3 regions of the Lysinibacillus sp. YS11 genome follow, and region 3 is predicted to be linked to each of the others. Evidence: riboswitches for the same ligand, from Rfam matches in the RefSeq annotation. Region 3 holds a riboswitch; each other region holds the start of a gene.

Region 1 (7,825 bases), 1.6 Mb from region 3:
TCTGTAGTTCTTCTGTTAGAGCAACTAATTCATGCTCAAGGTGTTGAGTAAACTGCTCACGACCTTCTTTACCCTTGCCTGTTACATAAAAAGGCTCACCATAAATTAAATAGCCTTTGCCTCGCTTCATTACATCACCCACATTACGTGCACCAACATAAGCAGCTGGAACAATTTGCGCCTTTGCCAACTGTGCAATGGTAATAGCCCCTTGTTTTAAATCTGTTCCTTCTGCACTACGTGTCCCAGAGGGGAAAATCCCTACAATTTTACCTTCCTTCAATAACTGCGAAGGAATTTTAATCACGCTTGGTCCAGGATTATCACGGTCTACCGGAAAAGCATTTAAATGCTTAACAAGCCAGCCAAGCCCTTTCATTTCAAATAATTGCTTCTTCGCCATAAAGTGAATTTCACGAGGGTACATGGCTACACCAAGGTTTAAAATATCCACATAGCCAGTATGTGTACAAGCTATAATAAACCCACCCTCTTTCGGCAAGTTTTCTTCTCCGTATACACGAGCCTTTGAACCCATTAATTTTAATATTACTTTGACAACATTTGCTGCTAGTTTATACACTGTTACATTCCTACCTTATTCAATAGTTATTCCCATTGTAATCGAAAATACCAGTATACTGCAATTGCAGGTGACCAACTTAAACCTTCCCTACTAATAGATCCACATCAATCGTGATTTCATTTAGTTCAACGGCTGTTTGTTCTGCTTTATGCCAACCCATTGGTGTCATCTCTAATAGAGCGGGTACTAGCTCTTCTGAAAGCGGTAAAGTATAAGTTACACGTTCTACGTTTACCTCACAAAAACTTTCTTGAAAACGAGCTACAATTTGTTTATTAGAATAAGTTTCCTTGTTTGAATCTGCATATAATTGAGCACGCAGTTCCCGCAAATAACCACTTTGCGGTACAACCTTCACAAGACAGCCATTCGGTGTAAGAAGTCGTTTAAACTCCTCATAATTTGCTGGTGATAGTATATTTAAAATGGCATCGAAACTCGCTTGAGCAAATGGACTTTTAGCTAAATCCCCTACACACCAAATTTGTTGAGGATAATGACGTGCTGCAGCCAAAATGCCCTCCTTCGCTATGTCAATTCCAACGCCAATACCATGATCTCTATCATTCATAATGCGAGCTAAATGTGAGCCCTCTCCACAACCAGTATCGAGCACCGTTTTTGCAGAGCTTATAAGCTCACCGATTCGGGCTTCTACAGCATCATAAATCCCACTATCAATAACAGCCTTGCGGGATTCAAAAAGGCTCTTACTATATTTAGAAGCGGCGTTATGTGTCAGCATATTGACATAGCCTTGTTTCGCAATATCAAAGGAATGGTTAGAAGTACAAACCAATCTCCCCTGCTCATATACATGCATTGATTGCTGACAGATTGGACAAGCAAAAAGGGTGATATGTTGATCCATTAATGCCGCCCCGATAGCACGTTTCGATAATGCGCCCATTTCTATGCCTCCTTTTTGTCGTTCGGTGATACAAGAGCATAACGCTCCCATTTACGACTTTTCCATCTAAAGTATACGATAATTGCCCGCACCCATTCATCTGCTGAAATGGCTAGCCAAATTCCGACCAAGCCCCAATCCAATACAAAGACAAATAAATAGCCAAGCGGCAGGCTCATGCAAACCATTGATAGAAAACCAATTTTCACAGGGAATCTAGCATCCCCAGAAGCGCGTAAAGAGTTAATGACAACGATATTCATTGTGCGACCAGTCTCTAGCAAAATACTTAATGCTAACACGGATGCCCCAATCTTAATGACTTCTGGATTATCAGTAAATACCTGCATAAGTGGCTTACGGAATAGCGTAACGACTGCGACCATAATAATCGTAAAAGCAAATGCTGCACGAACACTTTTCCATAGCTGATGATACGCCTCATCTTTTTCTCCTGCACCTACATGACGACCAATAATAATGGCTGTTCCTGTACCAATGGCAATTGCAAATAAATACGTAAACATCGAAATATTCATAGCATATTGTCGTGCTGCTAGTGTTTCTGCTCCTAAGTAAGTCGCATAATATAAAAAGATGATTTGGCAAAATTGATAAAGTACCTGTTCAAACGCAGATGGTAAACCAATGTTTAATATTTTTCTCACATATTCCTTTGAATACTCAAAAAAATATTGTAACTTTACGCGCACTTCCATTACCTGATACAGCAACCAGAAAAATACTAGGACGGCTAATCCGCGACTAATGACAGAGGAAATAGCCGCTCCTTTCACACCAAGCTCTGGTAAACCTAAATTCCCAAAAATAAGACCGTAGTTTAGCACAACATGTAAGACGTTCATGCCAAGCGAAACGTACATAGTTTGTTTTGTCCAACCATGTACACGAATAATTGCAGCGAGTGCATTAATAATAGCCTGTAGGAAAATAAAACTCCCAATGATGGCTAAGTAACTTTGTGCATAGTGGAGTACTTCTCCCTGCAAGTTCATCATTGTCATTAAATGTCTCGCAAAGAAGAAAAATAAAATACTCATTAAAAGCCCAACGACCAAATTCATCGTGACCGCTAACGCCGAGATCTTGGCCGCTTCAAAAAAGCGTTTGGAGCCTAAATACTGAGAAACAACAATAGATGCACCATTGCCCACTACCTCCAGAATCAAGATGGCAATATGGATATATTGATTGGCTGCACCTACTCCTGATACAGCATTATCTGATAAAGCACTGAGCATAAAAGTATCGGCTAGTCCCATCAACATAAATAGAAAAACTTCTAAGAAGATTGGCCATGTTAAATGGAATAGACTTAACTTATTTGTCTCTTTAATTGTGTCTGCCAATACTTTCACTTCTCCTATTTTTTCTTAAAAATCTATTGTATCTTATCACAAATATTCAGACTGTAAAGAGATTTATAGGAAGACAGTGCTTCCACATAAAAAATCCCTTTCACATCGTGTGAAAGGGCTCATTTTTAAATTAAGCAATAAGATTGTAATTGCTCTCGTTTTTCAATTGTTAGGCCAAATTCCTGCTCTAAAAACCCAGTCTTAGAACCATAGCGACGATCCATCGCATCCAATGCTGCTTGTAAATAGTCTTCACGGGCGGACATTAATGCATAAAATTGCTGTAGTTCTTGCTCATTATACTGATGCTGAATAGCCTGAGCCATTCGTTCTACCATTGGACGTAAATGTATATTAGTATCTAAATAATCCTCCATGATAGTCTCCACGGGTACATCTAAAGCTAGTAAAATAAGTGCTCCTCCAATACCCGTTCGGTCCTTACCAACTGCGCAATGATGTACAAGACCTAGATTATTAGGATTTTGAATCGTTTGCATTAACTCTTTAAATGAAAGATTGTTAAAAGGCATTTGTGCATAAAAATCCCGAAACATCTCAGGGCTTACCACTTTATAGAAATCTCTACCACCAGCATTGGTTGGCATTTCAAAAGCATGATTACCCTTCGCTGGGATTTGTATATATTGAGCATGCGAGAACACTGGGTTAGGATTATGATACGCCTCATTGTTATCGCGATAATCAAAAATGGTCTTAATCCCTAACGTTTCAAATAGCTCTTTATCCGACAGTGTCATTTTTCCAAGGGCAGCTGAGCGGTAAAATAAACCGTTCTTTACCCTACGCCCATCTTTTGTTTTATATCCACCCATGTCTCGGAAATTATAGACTGCTTCAAATGGAATTACCTTTGTCTCTAATTGCTCCAATCACTACACCTCCTAAGATTATCAAGCATACTTACTTTTATTTTAAAGAACAAACTACATTAATTCCAATTTTCACGCTAGGTAATAATTTAAACCACATAAAAAATGCTAGCTGAATGGCTGACAGCTAGCATGGAAACATTTCTTATTTAAATAACTCTGGGTACACAGCCTTCGCTACTAATTCTACAGCTTCACCAATACGCGGACCAGGTCGATTAGAGATATCTGTATCAATGGACAATACCGCTTTGTTTTGAATAGCTTTCACAGTATTCCAACCATCTCGTCCAAGAATTTCTCCTATTGGATCTTCTGTATAGTTTACTGTTGTTAAAATAACATCTGGATTTTTCGCAATAACATCTTCCTCATTCACTTTTGCCCAGCTATTCAAGTCAGAAAAAACATTATTAACATTAGCTGCATCTAATATTTCTTGCTGGAAAGTGCTAGAGCCTGCTGTATATATATCTGGCTTAGGGCTAACCTCTAAATAAACATTTTTCGGCGTTTTTACATCCTTCACCTTCGTTTGTACTTCAGCAATTTTCGCTTTAATCTCTTCGTTTAATTTATTTCCTTTATCAGGAACATCCATCACAGCAGCAATTTGTTCGATATCTCCATAAACATCGTCGAAAGTAGTCGCAGATTGAATAACAAACACTTTAATTCCTGCGTCCTCAAGCGGCTTTAGGGCATCCTTATCACCGATTGTATAAGCAATGACAACATCTGGCTTTAACGCTATAATTCTTTCACTGTTAAAGTTCGTAGTATCAGAGACACGTTCAATTTTTTGTGCTTCCTCTGGGTAAGTATCGTACTCAGTTGCTCCTACAATTTTATCGCCAACACCTAAAGCAAACAAAATTTCAGTATTACTTGGTTGTAAAGATACAACTGTTTTTGGTACTTCTTTAAACTCTATTTCCACTCCACGGTCATCTGTCACTTTATAGCTTGTTTTCTCTGCTTGTTGTGTATCTTGCGAAGCATCTTTATTTTTTGTATCTTCAGCAGTGCCACAGCCTGCTAATACCAGTGCAAGTAAGAGCACTGATAGCCATTGGAAATTAAATACTTTTTTCATTGTTATTCTCCTTTTTCTTTTTCATTGGGTAGGATTTACTAATAAACGGTATTTCCGCTATTCCAGCTTGCTGATTCATAAAAACAGCCATGACAAAACATACATTAGCTAATAAACCAAGGTAATCGAAAAGAATAGCTGGAACCTCTCGTTCTTCTGATACTTTGTGTAAAGTACGATATGATTTTTTTGCCTCACTGCGACAAAGATGTAAGGCTGCAGCAGCCTCTGTTCCTTGAGGTAAAACAAAACTTTGAATCTCTTCCTTCACATGGCGAACGTAAAAATCATAACGTTCACTTAACCAAGATAAATCCTCTTCAGTTACTGCTAATTTCCCACGTACTGAGCCATTCACATGATAAGCCATAGGTAACATAAGCAATAAATCCTCAGTAACAACTTGAACATCCTCTTTTTTTACCGCAGCTAATGCAACTCCTAGATGTGTTGTCAGGCTATCTGTTCGAATTTCAAAATCGACCGTTGAAGCTTTCTCACGCATAAATGGATAACAAGAATAACGGGCATCTTTTTTCACTTGCTTCCCCCCTATTTTCTATAATGAAAAATTCTTATTTGAAAGGCATAAAAAAGTCGCTCCTTTTTGCAAAGGAACGACAAAAATAACATAATGAGCCATCAAACTGGACAAAGCCTATGTATTTGCCGTATATCCTCCTAGCTTCCGAGAAGTTTTTATACGTTCAAATAAAGGTCGGTCTCCTGGCTTGTACAGTTCGTCACATGAAACGAATGTGTTATAAAGGACCTTCCCATCTTCTTTGAGACAGTGGTAAATCTTTATAATGGCTGCACTTACAGTTGCGGAAACAGCTCCGGTTTTTCACCGGATTCCCGATTATGCTAATTAGCACCTTTATTCTGCAAGAATATTTCATTTGTAAAGCAGTTTATCATATATGCTTCAGAAAAAATAGCTGTACACAGTTTTAAAATATAGCATTATTTCTACTTGAAGAGAAAACCCTAACAAATTTTTACATTATTAAGAAATTTACTATAATAGTGTTTCAATTGCTTTTTCAATATCGAGCTGTGAATCTGTTGGTTCAAAGCGTGCGACGGTCTTACCATTAGCATCTACTAGAAATTTTGTAAAGTTCCAGCGAATATTACGACCATCTAAAAAGCTTGGGGCAAGTTGAACAATTGCTTCTGCCAACATTTTCTCCTGCATACTTGCCTTCCCAAACTCTCGGTAATCCACTTCATGCTTTAAATAATTAAAGAGTGGATGGGTAGCCTCTCCATTTACCTGTACAAGCTCAAAAATCGGGAATGTGACCCCATAGTTTACCTTGCATAGATGCTTAGTTTCCTCCCCATCTTCAGGATTTTGATGGCCAAATTGATCACAAGGGAATCCAAGAACTACAAAATTCTCTTTTCCATATCTATCATACATTTTCTGTAAGTCTTCAAATTGATATGTAAATCGGCATTGGTTTGCCGTGTTAACAATTAACATTGTTTTTCCACGATATGTTTCCATCGATAAAATTTCGCCATTAGGCTTCCGAACTAGATAATTATAAATGCTCATGCATAATCCCCTTTTTTCATTCATTATAGTTGACTATTCTATCGTTCATCAAAGAATTTGCACAAAAAAACACCACCTCGCTACTTTGAACGGATGGCTGACTTATACTTCTTTTTATATTTAGCATCTTGTTCTTCATTAATTAAACGATGGGCAATATCTAATAATTTCGAGTCATTTGTTTGATCATATAACTTTTTAAATGACATTATAATATCCTGACGAATAAGAGATGGCTGTTTTTCATCTATACATGTTTGAAATCTTTTAGCTAGATACGATACAACCAAATCTCTTTGTACTGGACCCGCCTGTCCAATTTTCCAAATTGCTTGTAATGCATGCCTTGCCGTAGCAGATTGTTCATCGTAAGTCACAGCCCAAATCTTTAAAAAATCCTCCAAGACCCTTTCTTCTGGATCACTTTTTGCAGCTAAAGCGCATAAAATTTGTGCAGCACGTGCACGAGAATAACCATTATTGTATGTAAGAGCTTTTATTAGCTGTTCCCAAACTGCATATGTCCAATCTACGGGTTCTTGCATAATTTTTATTAATTCCTCGTAAGATTCATATTGAATATCGCGATCATGCTCTGTTAGATTACTAAAAAGTTGCAAAATCTCTTTTTCCATAATTCATCCCTACCTTTATTGTTTCAGAACGTAATAAAATTTGATTTATGGTACACTTAACTTAATTTTTTTCGCAAAGAAGGTGAGTTTATGAATAAATTTAATGCTAGGAAATTGATTTTTCGGTTGATTGTGATAATATCACTACTTCTAGCTGCCTATTTTGTTATCCCAGTGTCCATGCCTTTAATACTTGCTGGGATTAGTGCATTTTTCTTAGAACCAATTGTCATGTTCTTTAAACGGAAATGGAAAATGTCACGGAAAATAGCAGTTGCTTTTATTTACATAGTGAGTGTTATTGTTATATCTATTATTTGTTATCTTTCTATTACACAAATAATGACACAAATAATTTTACTATCTAAGCAAGCTCCCTATTATATTTCCAAGCTATCAGATATGTGGCTTCATATGCAAGAAAATATTTCTAAATACACAGAAGACTTTCCACCTGAAGTAAGTGCTTCGCTTCAAAAAACCACTATGGATTTCATAAAGAAAGTCGAAGAATCCTTTTTAAGCTTCTTTAATTATAGCAAAGTTTCTGCCTTCTTTTCAGAGATACCCAGCCTATTTATCAGTCTTCTCGTTTATATGATTGCGCTATTCCTATTTATGCTTGATTTGCCTAAGTTAAAGCAAATCACTTATAAATATTTAAAGCCCAATACAGCAAAGAAGATAAAAATTATTTTAAATCGCTTAAAAGATGCAACATTTGGCTATATGAAGGCTCACTTATTTGTAAGCTTTATT
Region 2 (7,825 bases), 640 kb from region 3:
AAACGTTTTAGAGTTTGTTGTCAGTTACTTTGCTATTCAGCGTATTGGAGCGATCGTTGTGCCAGTCAATGCGAAGTTTACATTGCAAGAAGTAGAGTACGTGGCGCAGCATGCAGAGGCGAAGGCAATTGTCGTACATGAGGTTATTTTTGCAGCAGTTGAACAGCTAGCCGGTATTCCGTTAAAAATTAAAACAGGTCAAGAAAAAGTGGGATGGCATCAGTATGAATCAATGCTTCAAAATGCTAGTACACAAACAATTGATTGTCAGTTACAAGAGGATGACCCTTCCACGATTTTATATACATCTGGCACGACAGGAAAACCAAAGGGTGTGTTATTTAGCTACCGTAATATTTTAACAGTGGCGCAAATGATAGCTGTTGAAATGGAGGTAAAGCCTGAGAGCCGTATTTTGCTTATGATGCCATTAACACACTCTGCACCATTACATTTATTTTTAATGGCGGGTGTATTGGTAGGCTCAACAAATGTATTAACACCAACTTTTACACCCGATTTATTCATTGATTCCATTGAAAAGGAGAAAACAACACATTTCTTTGGTGCACCTGTTGCTTATTTATTAACGGCACAACTGCCAAGGCTACATTCGGCAGATTTGTCTTCTATGAAATGGTGGGTCTATGGTGGGGCACCGTTATCTCAAAGTGAGGTTCGGTTCATTCAGCAGGCATTCCGCACAAATAATTTGACTTGTGTATATGGATTAACAGAGGCCGGTCCAAGTGGTTCATTATTATTTGGCAAGGAACATGAAGCAAAGGCAGGAAGTATTGGTCAGCGGGCGCCACTTGGTACAGAGTTGCGTATTGTGAATGACAGTGGAGAAGATGTAAATGTAGGCGAAGTGGGGGAAATTGTCTTGTTGGGTGAGGGCAACATGCTCGGCTACTATAAGGATGAAGTAGCTACTAATGAAGCCTTTATTGATGGTTGGTTAAAAACAGGAGATCTAGCTCGCAAGGATGAAGATGGTTTTATTTGGATCGTAGATCGTAAAAAGGATGTCATTATTTCGGGAGGTGTCAACATTTATCCGAAAGAAATTGAAGATTGTTTATTGAGCTTTGAAGGTATATTCGAGGTTGCGGTAATTGGTGTACCACATCCGCAATGGGGGGAAACTGTAAAGGCGGTGTATTCTGCTAAACAAGACATCCATGAGGAATCTTTGAAAGCTTATTTAGAGGAGCATCTTGCAAAGTTTAAAATACCACGTATTTTTGAAAAAGTAGAAGCGCTACCACGCAATGCATCAGGCAAAATATTAAAACAAAATTTAAAGGGGCAAGAGGTGAGATAGCATGAAAGTATTACAACAAGAAGCAATGCGTACTACGAACTTTTTTACTGAAGATGACACGCTTCAAAAAATAGTAGAAATGATGTTAGATAAAGAGTTTTTATCCTATGCCCAACGAGAGTTAACAGATTTTGGTGAGCTATGTGCAGGTGATATTGATACGAGGGCAAAGCATACAGATCGACAGGGTGAGCCTCGCCTTCAAAGATATGATGCCTATGGTGAAGAGATATCGGAGGTTTGGGTTAATGATGGCTATAAAAAAACGATTGAAGAGACATATAATACTGGGATTGTAGGCTATGTACACAAGCATATTCCGCAGCTAGGACACAAGGGGAATTATGTTTATAGCTTTGCACAAGGTTATTTGCTATCACATGCAGAGCCCGGTTTTTATTGTCCGGTAACATTGACAATGGCAACTGCCTATCTATTAGATCATTATGCAGATGAAGAGGTAAAGCAGCGTTTTTTACCACATGTGTGTGCAACAGGTGACACAGATTTATATGAAGGTGCGACCTTTTTAACAGAACGTCAAGGGGGCTCTGACGTAGGTGCAAATGTGGTGGAGGCGAGAAAGGATGGCACTGCTTATCGTCTATATGGTGAAAAATATTTTGCATCAAATGCGGGCATGTGTGGTGTAGCGATGGTATTGGCACGTCTAGAAGGTGCGCCAGCAGGTTCCAAAGGCTTAACATTGTTTGCAGTTCCTTGGCGCAAAGAAGATGGAACAACAAATCATCTACGTATTCGCCGACTGAAAGATAAGCTAGGCGTTCGGGCAGTTCCCTCTGGTGAGGTAGAATTTGATGGTACACTTGCCTATGTTGTAGGGGAGCAAAATAAAGGGATTTATTATATGCTAGAAGCACTAAATCTCTCTAGAATTTGTAATGCAGTCGCTTCAATTGGTATTATGCGTCGCGGCTTCTTAGAGGCAAAACATTATGTAAGCAATCGACATGCATTTGGCAAGCCCTTAACACAGTACCCTATGATTCAGGATACTTTAGGGAAATTTGCAGCTAAGTTGCACGTGGAAGTAGCGACAGTTTTTGACCTTATCCAATTATACGATAAAGTGACAAGTGGACAGGGAACTCAGCAAGATCTTATTATGAATCGTTTATATATTGCCATTATGAAAAAGGAAACAGCAGAGCAAGCTGTTCATTATGCTAGTGAGGCAATTGAATTACACGGAGGTAATGGCTATATAGAAGACTTTGTAACGCCCCGCTTATTAAGAGACGCCCAAGTGTTAACGGTGTGGGAGGGGACGGCTAATATTTTGGCCTTAGAACTCATTCGTTTAGTAGATAAGTTTCATGCTCATGAACTGTTTGTACAGGAGATGGAGGAACGATTAGACAAATTAGCTGACAGCTCACTAGTACAAATCGTTAAAGAACAATTGGCGAATATGTCTGTGAAACTGCAAATTTTTAGCGCTTTAGACGAGGCAACGAAAACTTTTGAAGCTAAAGGTATGGCGGAAAAAATGGCTCACCTTTATGAAAGTGTCATAGCGGTTGAGTGGGCACATAAATTTGGTGGGAAATATGAAAAACTAGCAGACGTTTATTTAGAGCAGACATGGTCATTAAGAGAAATGGGTGCTCAAATGAAAACAGTCCAATACTTTTCTGAAATTGTATAATGGCCGGGGAGTCGTCTTGAATGGAGGCGACTTTTTTCATTTTCATGTATAATGAAATCAACTGAATATTATAAAGGTTCTTTACTTAAGTAAAGTGAAAAGGGAAATCGGTGTAATTCCGATGCGGTCCCGCCACTGTAAGTGTGAGTTTTTTCAAATGATGCCACTGAAGATTTCGGGAAGGCTTGAAAAATCGCAAGTAGCACTAGCCAGGAGACCTGCCTTTATAACGACATGACAACCTACGAGGATAGGGTGGTGGATTTTGTATCAGTTTTTTTGGTGCGATTTTGCCCCCTCATCGATCAAAGATGAGGGGTTTTATTTTGATGTAGAATAAAGCGAAATGTCGCACGGATCAACGAAGGAGGATTCACATGAAGAAATTTTGGAAAATAGGATTATCAGCATTTTTAGCAGTAGGCTTGCTAGCTGCTTGTGGGCAGGAAGCAAAAGATAACAAGCCATCTAACGAGCAGCAAACACAGCAAGAAACAGCACAGGTGGATGAAGCAACATTCCCAATGACGATAACAGATGCCCTTGGTAAGGACATTACACTTGAAGCACCTCCTGAGAAAATTGTTTCACTTATTCCAAGTAATACTGAAATCCTTTTTGGACTAGGTTTAAATGATGAAATAGTTGGTGTTACGGACAACGACGATTATCCGCCAGAGGCAGCTGAGAAGGATAAGGTTGGCGGTATGGAATACGATATTGAAAAAATTATTGCCTTAAAACCAGATATCGTTTTTTCACACGAATCTAGCATGTCTCTTTCAGAAGAGGCTATTGCACAGCTTGAATCAGCAGGTTTGAAAGTATTTGTTGTAAAAAATGCACAAGACTTTAATGAAACATATACAACAATTGAGCAACTTGGACGTGCTACAGGGAAATTACCAGAGGCAGAAAAAATTGTCGCTAATATGAAGGCAAAAGTAGAAGAAGTTTTGTCTAAAGTCAAGGATGTTGAACCCAAAAAAGTGTTAGTTGAAGCATCAGATGAGCCAGATATTTATACAGCTGGCAATGGTACATTTATGAACGCGATGCTTGAAATGATCAATGCAGAGAATGTAGCTGTAGATGGCGATAATTGGTATAAAATTGATGCAGAACAAATTATCGCAAAAAATCCAGATGTCATCGTGGTGACATATCATTATGTACCAGATATTTTAACGAAAATACCAAAACGTGCGGGCTTTGATACGATTAATGCCGTAAAAAATAATGCGATTGTGCAGGTAGATGAAAGTACGACAAGTCGTCAAGGGCCACGTTTAGCTGAAGGTCTAGAAGAATTAGCAAAAGCAATCTATCCTGAGGTATTTAAGTGAAAAAAATAGCACTAGCCTATACATTAACATGTACGCTTCTTCTTATTAGCATCTGGTGTGGCGTAGCGATAGGCTCGGTTCATATTCCATTAGAAGTATTGTGGAATAAGGCGGTTGATGAAACAGCCGCCAATATCTTTTGGAAAATTCGTTTGCCTCGCGTGTTATTAGCGGGACTAGTAGGCGCATCTCTAGCTATTGCTGGAGCAGCTTTCCAAGGTTTATTAAAAAATCCATTAGCAGATCCATATACACTAGGGGTTTCATCAGGGGCTTCTGTTGGTGCTGTTTTAACGATCTTTTTTAGTATTTCTATACCTGTTGTCGGTTTGTATGCGCTGCCAATCTTCAGTATGATTGGTGCTATCATTACGATGGTAGTTGTTATGAGCTTTGCTAGACTCGTAGACCGCTCATTAAAAATGGAAACGTTGATATTAACAGGTGTTATTTTTAGTTCTTTTTTAGGTTCCCTTATTTCATTAATGATTGCCTTATCTGGTGAAGAATTACGTCAGGTAATAGGCTGGCTACTTGGTTCTGTTTCGATGCGTGGTTGGCCATATGTCCAAATGATCATTCCTTTTGTGATTGTTGGTTCAATTATGCTATGGACACAAAGACGAGAATTAAATGTCTTGTTGTATGGTGAAGAGCGAGCAAAACATTTAGGTGTTAATGTAAAGCGCAGTAAATATTTGATATTAGCAGGTGGCTCCATGTTAACTGGAGCGGCTGTAGCGGTTTCTGGCACAATTGGCTTTGTAGGATTAGTGGTGCCGCATATGACAAGGATGATTTGGGGTTCTGATCATCGCCACTTATTACCATTATCTTTTTTCAATGGTGCAACATTACTCATTATTTGCGACTTAGTAGCACGAACAATCATTGTGCCAAGAGAGCTACCAATTGGTGTTATTACGGCATTTATTGGAGCACCTGTTTTCTCCTATATTTTTTATAAGCAGCGAAGAAGCAAGGGGGTACGGGCATGATTGTTGTTGAACATCTATCAGGTGGCTATGAAGATGTACCAATCGTCAGGGACATTAGTTTTACTGTTGAAAAAGGAAAAATTCTTGGCATTCTAGGGCCGAATGGTAGCGGGAAATCCACATTATTAAAAGTAATGAGTGGTATTTTACCAGCTACTGCTGGAACCGTCTCGATTGATGGACAAAATATTCTTTCTTATAATGCTCGTGCTTTGGCGAAAAAAATGGCTGTATTACCACAGCTTCATGCAAATGCTTTCTCGAACAGTGTGAGAGAGGCAGTTTCACTGGGGCGCTACCCGCATCAAACAGGCTTTTTCTCGAGTTGGTCTGCACAAGATGAGAAGGCAGTTCAACATGCAATGCTTCAAACAGGTGTAAAGCGATATGAGCATACACCGATGGAATTTTTATCTGGCGGTGAACAACAAAGAGCTTTTGTTGCACAGGCATTAGCTCAAACAGCTGAAATCTTACTGCTGGATGAACCAACGAATCATCTTGATATTGCACACCAACGTCAAATTTTAGATATGGTTCGGAAGGAAGCCATGGAGTGTGGTTTAACAGTCGTTATGGTACTACACGATATGAATTTAGCCTCTCTTTATTGTGATGAATTATTGCTGATGGAAAGCGGACAAATGAGAGCACTTGGTGCACCACATGAAGTATTAATTGCCTCCCAAATTGAAGAAGTTTATCAAGCACGGGTGACTACATATGCTCACCCTGAAATACCAAAACCTCAAATTACAATGATGCCCGCAGCTACAGACTATCAGCAGCGAGCTGTCATCAAAAAAGAGCACTTTACGATAACTGAACAATATATCCAACTTCAATCAGAGCTTCCTCTGAAGACCGTATCTTCTGCAGTTCATAACCCAGGTATTGGCTGGCATAATTGCTTATTAAATCGCTCAGTTCCTGGTGATTATGTCATTAGCGATGTGAAACGAGAAGTTAAAGAATTTTTAAAAAGGGAAAATTTTTCATCTACAAATACTGTTGTTATGCTAACAGCAGTACCAACAGCTCTAGTGGCCATCAATGAATTTTCAGCACCTTTTGGCAGTATAATCGTAGCTGTAACAGCTGGTGTAGGCAATGCAGTTGATGTATCTCGAGTACATGAAAGACAAGATGATCCATATATTGGTACTATTAATACATGGGTTATCGTTAATGGTTGTTTATCGGAAGAGGCATTTTTTCAGGCATTGATGACAGCAACTGAGGCAAAAACAAAGGCGTTGCAATCAGAAAATATTCGTGATGAGCGGAGTGGAACAATTGCAACAGGTACTGCTACAGATAGTCTGTTAATTGCTGCAACTCAAAAAGGAGAAGAAATGCTGTATGGTGGCCCAATTACGGAAGTTGGTAAAATGATTGCAAAGGGTGTCTATGAAACAACAGTTCAGGCGATTAGGAATTATAAAAACCAGTTTTAGGAGATGAGAGAAATGAAGCTTTACACGAAAACAGGCGATACGGGGAAAACAAGTCTTATTGGAGGACGGGTTGATAAAGATAGTTTACGTGTGGAAACATATGGGGCAATTGATGAATTAAATTCCTTTATTGGGAAGGCCGTAAGTGAATTAGATCAAGCGCTTTTCAAGGATATTTTAACAGACCTAGAGACAATTCAGCATGAGTTGTTCGATGCTGGTGGAGACCTTGCTAATGTGATGAAAGAACGTCATTATAAATTAACAGAGCAACCGATTGAAGTACTTGAAGCTCGTATAGATGCTTTATCAGACGAAGCGCCACCTTTACAACGTTTTATTTTACCAGGAGGTGCACCAGCAGCGGCAACTTTACACATTGCACGCACGGTTGCACGCCGAGCAGAGCGTGAAATGGTGACACTTATGAAAGAAGTTGAAGATGTACCAAAGGTTGTACAAAAATATTTAAATCGCTTATCGGATTATTTATTTGCAGCTGCACGTGTTGTGAATGCTCGCTTAAACGTAGCAGATGTTGAATATATTCGCAGTGGAAATGTTTTTAAAAAATAAAGTTTGATTTAAAAAATGTTTTTGTACAAAAAATGAATTTCCAGATGTTAAGCTACGGGGCGGTATAGGTTTGTATGCAATTTAGCAGATGTTCAAAAGTCTACTGAATATGCGACATCCCCCTAAGTATAATAGTTAAGGAAAGTAAAAATTGCTACTTTGAAAAATTCAGGGTGGCTTTTTTTCTTGTAAAATGTAAGAATATAAAATTATCAGAAATATTTCCGTTTTATGTTGACTGAATGCTCACTCATTTATTAGAATAGGAATATAATGATAAAGTTAAGTACATTTCTGTTTGAACTAGCAAATTCGTCACAAAGAGAGAAAATTACGACAAACTAAAGGGGGGACCAACCATGAGTCCATTATTAATTGCTAACATTGTCTTAACAGTCGTGGTTGTGCTTTATGCAGTAGGATTGTTCTTCTACCTGTTGAAAACACGCTAT
Region 3 (7,825 bases):
GCAGTGTATACATCACAGATAAAACGTGCTACTTTCCCTTTTTCAGAAGTCCAAGGGAATACTACGAAAGTATCAAGATCAGGATATAAATACATATCAGATTCTTCGATTCGAACGAAACCTTCAATAGATGAGCCATCAAACATCATTTTATTTTCAAGTGCTTTGTCTAATTGACTTACAGGAATCTCAACATTTTTGATAGTGCCAAGAATATCTGTAAATTGTAAACGAATAAAGCTTACGTTTTTTTCTTCGATGAGACGTTTAATGTCCTCTTTTGTGTATTTACCCACAGTTTTCCACACTCCTATAATTTGTCTAGCTTTTATGTTTACCCTACCCTATTTATTAATAGAATCGAGATAAATCCCCTCTTCGGATGGACGATTTTTGCATGCGCTGTGCTTGACGCATTTCTTCGCGCATAATTTGGCGTAATTCTGAATCACTTAAATCTTGCTCATCAGTTGTTGCAACAGGATTTTTCTTTTTAGCAAATATTTTTTTAATCTTCGCCATATTCATACCCTGTTCTAAGTAATCTTTAACCTCAAGCAATGTGTCGACGTCATTTAGTGAAAACATACGTCGATTGCCTTCTGTTCGGTGCGGCTCAATTAAATGGTGTTCTTCATAATAACGAATTTGTCTTGCCGAAAGCTCTGTTAATTGCATCACGATACTCATCGATAATAACGGCATAGTTCGTCTAATTTCACGACTCATTTAAGTCCTCCTCCAATACCCGCTTATCATATAACGAAATTTTTTTACTGTCAACCAACCATGTAAGGTTATCTAACATGGTTGGCACTATTTTTTTCAATTCGATTAAAAATTGTAAAAAACTATTCATATTTAGGCTTTATCTATTGTCTTGTTATGCTTTTTGAATGGCTTGAACCGCACTGCAAATAGCAAATTTAACGTGTTCATATGTTAGTCCCCCCTGGATAAATGCTGTATATGGAGGTCGTATTGGGCCATCCGCTGTTAGCTCAATGCTAGACCCTTGAATAAATGTTCCAGCTGCCATAATGACATCATCTTCATAGCCTGGCATATAGGCTGGTTCAGGAGCATAATGGGCATTTATCGGTGAGTTCGCTTGTATTTCACGACAAAAATCAATCATTTGCTGAGCCGTTTGGAACGATACTGATTGAATTAAATCTGTACGCTTCGCGTGATAGCTCGGAGAAGTGCTCATGCCGATTTCCTCAAGCATTGCAGCTGTAAATATCGCCCCTTTTAGTGCTTGCGATACAACATGTGGTGCTAGGAAAAACCCTTGATAAAAATCACCTAGTGTATTTAATGTGGCCCCCGCTTCTGCTCCAATACCTGGAGATGTCATACGATAGGCACATTTCTCCACTAAATCTGCGCGTCCAGCAATATAGCCACCAATTTTAGCCAAGCCTCCACCTGGATTTTTAATGAGCGATCCTGCCATTAAGTCAGCCCCGACCTCTGTAGGTTCCTGCGCCTCTACAAACTCGCCATAGCAGTTATCTACAAAAATAATAGCTTTCGGAGCTAATTTACGTACCTTTACACACATTTCTGCAATTTCTTCAATTGTAAAGGATGGACGTGTTGCGTAGCCTTTTGAACGCTGAATCGCAATCATTTTGGTTTGTGCTGTAATGGCCTCTTCAACACCTGCCCAATCAATGACCTGATTATCTAGTAAATCCACATGTCGATAACTGATTTTATAATCTTTCAGTGAACCTGTATCTTTATCACCACCATCGACAATGGATTGCAATGTATCATATGGCTGACCCGAAATATAAAGCAGCTCATCACCAGGACGCAAAACACCGAATAGACTAAGCGTGATTGCATGTGTGCCTGAAATAATTTGCGGTCGGACTATGGCTGCCTCTGCACCAAATACTTCCGCATAAACACGCTCTAGATTATCCCGCCCCTCATCATCATAGCCATAGCCGTTTGATGGGTGTAAATGATAATCACTTACTTGATGCTTTCTGAAAGCTGCTAGCACCTTCTGCTGATTGTAGAACGCCATTTCTTCTACCTTGGCATGATAAGGCCGAACTTGCTCCTCTACTTTTGCCGCTAACGATAGCGTTTCTGTTGATAAATTTGATGTAAACGTCATTCTTTCTTCTCCATTTCACAATGTCTCGCATTTCAATCAGTAAGATTTATTGACTATCTAAATTGACTTCAATCACTCTAGAATTCCCTAACCAACTACTGGTATATAAACGCTTTTGACGAATGTTTTTCTTTATTTTAATCACATTTTATCAATTTGTATGTGCACCTGTAAAACTTGCCTATTGTTTCTAAGAGGATTTTACGCTAAGCTAATGTGCGGACTCATTTCAAGATGCGTATTTAATGACCGATTTTGGCTATTAAATTCATAGATTCTGTTACGTAAAAAGTCTTTTAACTTTTAATAAAGTTTATTTATTGATAGAAGGGGTGAAAGGGATGGCTTGGGAGGTTTTTAGTATTATAGGAACAATTGCCTTTGCTATTTCTGGGGCAATTATTGCCATGGAAGAAGAATACGATTTATTCGGTGTATATATACTTGGTATTGTGACTGCTTTTGGTGGAGGAGCTATCCGAAATTTACTCATTGGACTACCTGTCACAACACTTTGGGGACAGGATATGATGTTTCAAATAGCGCTTGCTGCGATTACGATATTCTTTATTTTTCCGCATCATCTGATTCAACATTGGCATCGTTGGGGTAACTTCACAGATGCGATTGGCTTATCAGCATTCGCTATTCAAGGCGCACTCTATGCTGTTAAGCTTGATATGCCAGTAAGCGCAGTTATTGTAGCTGCTGTTTTGACAGGTTCAGGTGGGGGTATTGTACGAGATTTATTAGCTAGAAGAAAACCATTAGTTCTCCGTGATGAAGTTTATGGTGTTTGGGCAGCTCTTGCTGGACTGCTAATCGGATTCGAGGTTTTTACAGGGGACATTTTCCTTTATATTTTATTCGCAGTGATTACAGCTTTACGAATTCTTTCCTATATGATGAAGTGGCGCTTGCCATTACGAAAATTAAATCGTGCATAAATACCATTCAGCCAATGACCAAAAATTAAGTCATTGGCTGTTTTATTGTTTTTATCTTTTTAACAACTGCATTGATTCTTCTAAAGTCACCATGTTTTTCATCATCGAGCAAGCTGCATCTAAAATAGGAAAGGCTAAGGCTGCTCCAGAACCTTCGCCTAAACGCATATTCATGTGCAACATTGGTTCAATGCCTAGTAAGGCAGCGGCAATTTTTGCCCCTGGTTCCTCTGAAACATGGGAAGGAATGATATAATCGATTACTTTTGGTTCGAGCTTATAAGCAATGAGGGCTGCTATAGTTGAAATAAATCCATCAATGACAACGGGTTTACGATGGGCAGCAGCGCCAAGAATAATACCTGTCATCGCCCCTATCTCTAACCCTCCAACCTTAGCCAGAACATCAATAACATCATTTGGATTAGGCTGATTTAAGGTAATTGCTTTTTCAATAACTGCCGCTTTATAGGCAATGCCTCCTTGGCCTACTCCTGCACCAAACCCCGTTACTTCGATAGGGTTGCATCCCGTCAAAACAGCTAATATCGCAGCACTTGGTGTTGTATTGCCGATGCCCATTTCTCCAGTCCCAAGTACATCAGCACCTTTTATGATTTCCTCAGTGGCCACACGGATTCCTACTTCTATCGATTGAATGGCTTCTTGTTTGGCCATAGCTGGACCTTGTGCCATGTTATCTGTACCATATTTAATTTTATGAATAATGACACCTGCATCAAGTGGAATATCTTCTTTTACACCCACATCTACTGTGACCACCTTTGCATTGGTAATCCCCGCAATCGCACAAACGCCTGTACCCCCCTTAGGAAAATTTAATGTTTGAAAGACCGTAACATCTTGTGGATTCGTGGTTACACCTTCCTCGCAAACACCATGATCTGCAGCACAGACAATCATCACTTTTTTGTCGACCATCGGATATAATTGTCCTGTTATACCAGAGAGCTGTACGGCAAGTGATTCTAGTTTACCCAAGCTACCTGGGGGCTTACAAAGCGCATCAATCCGCTTTCTAGCTTGCTCCATACTTTTCATATCAGCCCCCTGAATGTTTTGAATCGTGTCTTGTAATAATTGCATGATTATTTCTCCTCTCGTTCTCATTAAGACAAAATAAAAAGTCTGTAGTTTATTGTCATGACAAATAAACTACAGACTTTTCCATCATCTATATCTTCTATAGCATGTAGGCAGGTCTCCTGGCTCAAGTTCAACATCTCATAGTACCTTCCCAGCAATTTGCTAGTGGCATACACTACGAAACTCCCTCATACAGTGGCGGGTCCGCTAAAGCTTTTCACTTTATTCCCTATTCTCCCTAGTGGGCACCTATTGCTTTATGTAATTATGTTAAATCTACTTTACAACTTTTTTAGTGTCAAGAGGAAAAAATTTTTTGAGTGTTAACTTAGTACATACTGCTATTCACAATAAAAGCTTATCAAGTGCTTGTCCCAATAAATGAATCCTTCACTTGATTCCTAGTCTTCCATAATTAGTGCTTTTTAGAATTCTCTATGTCTAACACTCGGCTTGTACAAAAATCCATTACTGAATCAATTGCCATAACAAGTAAACTCAGACTTTTCAATCATCTCTATCTTCAATAGCATATGTTCTGCCAATTCACTGAGTAATGTTGAACATAAAAGTTGAAACCTTAATAATCTGTTCAATGTAAACATAAATTATTTCTATGATTAAAATTAGGGTAAGTATCAATAGTAAAACGATGAAAAGTTAGGAGTAGATACGATGAATGCAAAACAATTAAGAAACGCTATTGCTGAAACCTGTGAAACGCACGATAGCCTCTATGCCAAACTCGTAAAACCGATCAATCAGTTGTTAATCAATATCGACGCTTCGATCAGTGAAGAGACAGCAAATAAAATACTAGAAAATTTAAAGTTATTTCATAGTGGTGATAAATACATTACGGAGTGTCATTTCGAGGAGAGTCAAAATTTCTTGAAAGATGGCATTGAGCTTCTCCAAAAAGGGGATTTGGCGAATGGAGCACTACAAATTTATGGAGCTGGTGTAAACTTTGCTAGTTATGCTTCAAAAGTGCAGGGACAAAAAAATGTTAATATCTACAAAAACTTTGAAGAGAATTTTAATTTTATCATGGATGCCTTGAAAAAATAATCATGAAAAAAGAAAGAGTGTATACTCTTTCTTTTTTCATGATTTATTTAAATTCTAATTCTCCATCATAAGCCAGCATGCCGCCTTCAAGGTTTGTTACATCAAATCCTTGGGCCTCTAAGAAAGCACACGCATTGGCAGAACGAGCTCCAGCCTTACATACAATAATATATGGCTTTTCTACATCTAATTCCTCTAAACGTTCAGGGATAGTTCCGAGTGCAATATGTTGAGCACCTGGGATCATGCCATGGGCTACTTCATCCTCTTCACGTACATCGATAATATATAGGTCCTCATTTGCATCTAACAGATCTAATAATTGTGTTGTTTCCATTGTTTTCATAAACTTTGTCCTCCAAAATATCAAATTCCACTATCATTATAGCTTGTAGCAAAAAAAACAGCCAGTGTGAGAACACTAACTGTTTAACAAACTTATTATACTTCTGTCTCTAAAAACTCTATTTGTTTTGCTGGTACGAATGTAGAAATGGCATGCTTATAGATTAGGTGCTGCTTATTCTCAGCATCAAGTAGTAATACTGTAAAATTATCATATGATTTCACAGTCCCTTTTAACTGAAATCCGTTTAATAGAAATACAGTTACAAAAACACTGTTTTTACGTAGTTGGTTCAAGAACGTATCTTGCAAATTGATTGATTTCATCAAATAGCCTCCCTACTAACTTTCTACCTCTTCATTCCTATAGTAGCACGTTCTACCAATTTATCAATTAGTAATTTTTAGAAATTTTTCTTTATTCTTATAATCGATCATCCGGCGTAATAAAATGGACATCCATTTTATTACGGAAATAAGTAAGCTGTCTTTTTGCATAGCGACGGGAATTTTGTTTTAAGCTATCAAGGGCTTCCTCTAGGGTACATTTGCCATCTAAATAATCATATAATTCTTTATACCCGATGGCTTGTATAGACTGCACTCCACGGATATTTTGCTGCCATAATCCCTTCACCTCTTGCAGAAGACCATTTTCCACCATTAAATCAACACGACGATTAATACGGTCATATAGCACGTCACGGGACATGTTTTGACCTAGCCCTAAAATAACATGGTCGTAAAGGGGTACTTCCCCTCGATTTTGCGCTTCTGCTGCTTTTGATACACCGCTTAATTCCAGCATTTCTAATGCACGAATAACACGACGTGTATTGTTTGGATGGATTGTCTCCGCTGTTTGAGGGTCTAGTTGTTTTAGTTTGTCATGCATTGCCTCAGGGCCAAGCTTTGCTAATTCCTCATAGTAGGCTTTTCGTGCTTCTTCATCTACTTTTTCATCAGTAAATTGGAAATCATAGAGGACAGCTTGTACATATAAGCCAGAGCCTCCTACTATTATAGGTAATTTTTGACGAGCTTGTATTTCCGCGATCTTCGCACGTACTAATTTTTGATAATCTGCTACCGAAAAAGATTCTGTAGGCTCTAAAAAGCTAAGTAGATGATGAGGAACGCCCTCCATCTCTTCTTCGGTAATTTTAGCTGTCCCAATATTGAGCCCTTTATAAACTTGCATGGAATCACCATTAATGACTTCACCGTTATATTTTTTTGCCAGTTCAATGCTTAATGCCGTTTTACCTGAGGCAGTCGGTCCCACTATTGCTACGACCTCTGCCTGCTGCAATTTAGTTTCTATCATATTTTTCTAACCACCGTAATAAAACTTGAAAGACCGCTTCTTGATTGTCTTCATTTAAAATTTCATGTCGTTTATCCTCGAATAAATAAACCGTTACATCCTCTACACCCACCGCTGCTAACTGTTCAGCAACTTTGTAAACGCCTAGCCCCTGTTCACCAACCGGATCTTTACTGCCACTAATCAAGAGAATAGGGAGGTCTTTTCTTACTTTTGCTAATTCTTTTTTACGATTTAGTGTGGCAAAGCCAGTTGTCAAATCCACGAAAAATTGATTCGTTGGAATAAAGCCACAATAGGGATCATCGATATACTTTTCCACCTCTTGTTGTACTGAACATAACCAATCATAGGCAGTCTTCGGATTGGGAAATTGCTTATTAAAGCTACCAAAGCTCAATTGATTTAACAGCTTACTTTCAGTTTCTTTTCCTAGTCCCTTAGCTAAAGCCTTGGCTACTAGATTTCCTACAGCATGCAAGGCTGTCACATTTCCAGTACCACAGAGAATAACATTATCTACTTGCTCTCCGTATAATTGAATATAGCGTCTAGTAATGAAAGAACCCATACTATGGCCAAAGAGAATTAATGGTACATTAGCGTATGGTACGTGAAGTTGTGTAATCACTTCATGAGCATCTTTTACAACACGCTCAAATCCGTTTTCTTCAGCAAAAAAGCCCAATGTCCCATTATATGCTGCCGTTTCACCATGCCCACGGTGATCGTGCATCGTCACAACATAGCCTGCTACGTTGAGTGTTTTCGCAAATGTTAAATAGCGACCGCTGTGCTCTGCCATGCCATGCAAAATGTGAATATGTCCAATACATGGCGTTGAAGGCTCCAATGTTCGCGTGAAGACAAATTGTTCATCCGACATTTGAA

The links. A riboswitch is a leader RNA that binds a small molecule or an ion and turns the genes downstream of it on or off. The one in region 3 is predicted to bind cobalamin.
Region 1: linked by a shared signal. The riboswitch ahead of LBYS11_RS21090 (hypothetical protein) and the one ahead of cobT (nicotinate-nucleotide--dimethylbenzimidazole phosphoribosyltransferase) in region 3 are both predicted to bind cobalamin.
Region 2: linked by a shared signal. The riboswitch ahead of LBYS11_RS02655 (ABC transporter substrate-binding protein) and the one ahead of cobT (nicotinate-nucleotide--dimethylbenzimidazole phosphoribosyltransferase) in region 3 are both predicted to bind cobalamin.

Annotation. Positions count from the first base shown of each region.
Region 1 is NZ_CP026007.1:4,209,838-4,217,662, forward strand. Features, by position in the region: gene LBYS11_RS21065 (lysophospholipid acyltransferase family protein) at 1-583, opposite strand, end outside; gene LBYS11_RS21070 (putative RNA methyltransferase) at 663-1,496, opposite strand; gene LBYS11_RS21075 (MATE family efflux transporter) at 1,499-2,866, opposite strand; gene LBYS11_RS21080 (tyrosine-protein phosphatase) at 3,001-3,768, opposite strand; gene LBYS11_RS21085 (ABC transporter substrate-binding protein) at 3,914-4,864, opposite strand; gene LBYS11_RS21090 (hypothetical protein) at 4,848-5,405, opposite strand; cobalamin riboswitch at 5,563-5,761, opposite strand; gene LBYS11_RS21095 (glutathione peroxidase) at 5,886-6,431, opposite strand; gene LBYS11_RS21100 (hypothetical protein) at 6,512-7,066, opposite strand; gene ytvI (sporulation integral membrane protein YtvI) at 7,157-7,825, shown strand, end outside.
Region 2 is NZ_CP026007.1:566,251-574,075, forward strand. Features, by position in the region: gene LBYS11_RS02645 (class I adenylate-forming enzyme family protein) at 1-1,327, shown strand, start outside; gene LBYS11_RS02650 (acyl-CoA dehydrogenase family protein) at 1,329-2,996, shown strand; cobalamin riboswitch at 3,054-3,237, shown strand; gene LBYS11_RS02655 (ABC transporter substrate-binding protein) at 3,374-4,342, shown strand; gene LBYS11_RS02660 (FecCD family ABC transporter permease) at 4,339-5,340, shown strand; gene LBYS11_RS02665 (adenosylcobinamide amidohydrolase) at 5,337-6,797, shown strand; gene LBYS11_RS02670 (cob(I)yrinic acid a,c-diamide adenosyltransferase) at 6,810-7,373, shown strand; gene LBYS11_RS02675 (heterodisulfide reductase-related iron-sulfur binding cluster) at 7,733-7,825, shown strand, end outside.
Region 3 is NZ_CP026007.1:1,205,668-1,213,492, reverse strand. Features, by position in the region: gene glnA (type I glutamate--ammonia ligase) at 1-296, opposite strand, end outside; gene LBYS11_RS05625 (MerR family transcriptional regulator) at 352-729, opposite strand; gene LBYS11_RS05620 (methionine gamma-lyase family protein) at 884-2,137, opposite strand; gene LBYS11_RS05615 (trimeric intracellular cation channel family protein) at 2,479-3,084, shown strand; gene cobT (nicotinate-nucleotide--dimethylbenzimidazole phosphoribosyltransferase) at 3,136-4,191, opposite strand; cobalamin riboswitch at 4,283-4,459, opposite strand; gene LBYS11_RS05605 (hypothetical protein) at 4,867-5,262, shown strand; gene LBYS11_RS05600 (rhodanese-like domain-containing protein) at 5,306-5,608, opposite strand; gene hfq (RNA chaperone Hfq) at 5,704-5,934, opposite strand; gene miaA (tRNA (adenosine(37)-N6)-dimethylallyltransferase MiaA) at 6,032-6,934, opposite strand; gene LBYS11_RS05585 (alpha/beta fold hydrolase) at 6,921-7,825, opposite strand, start outside.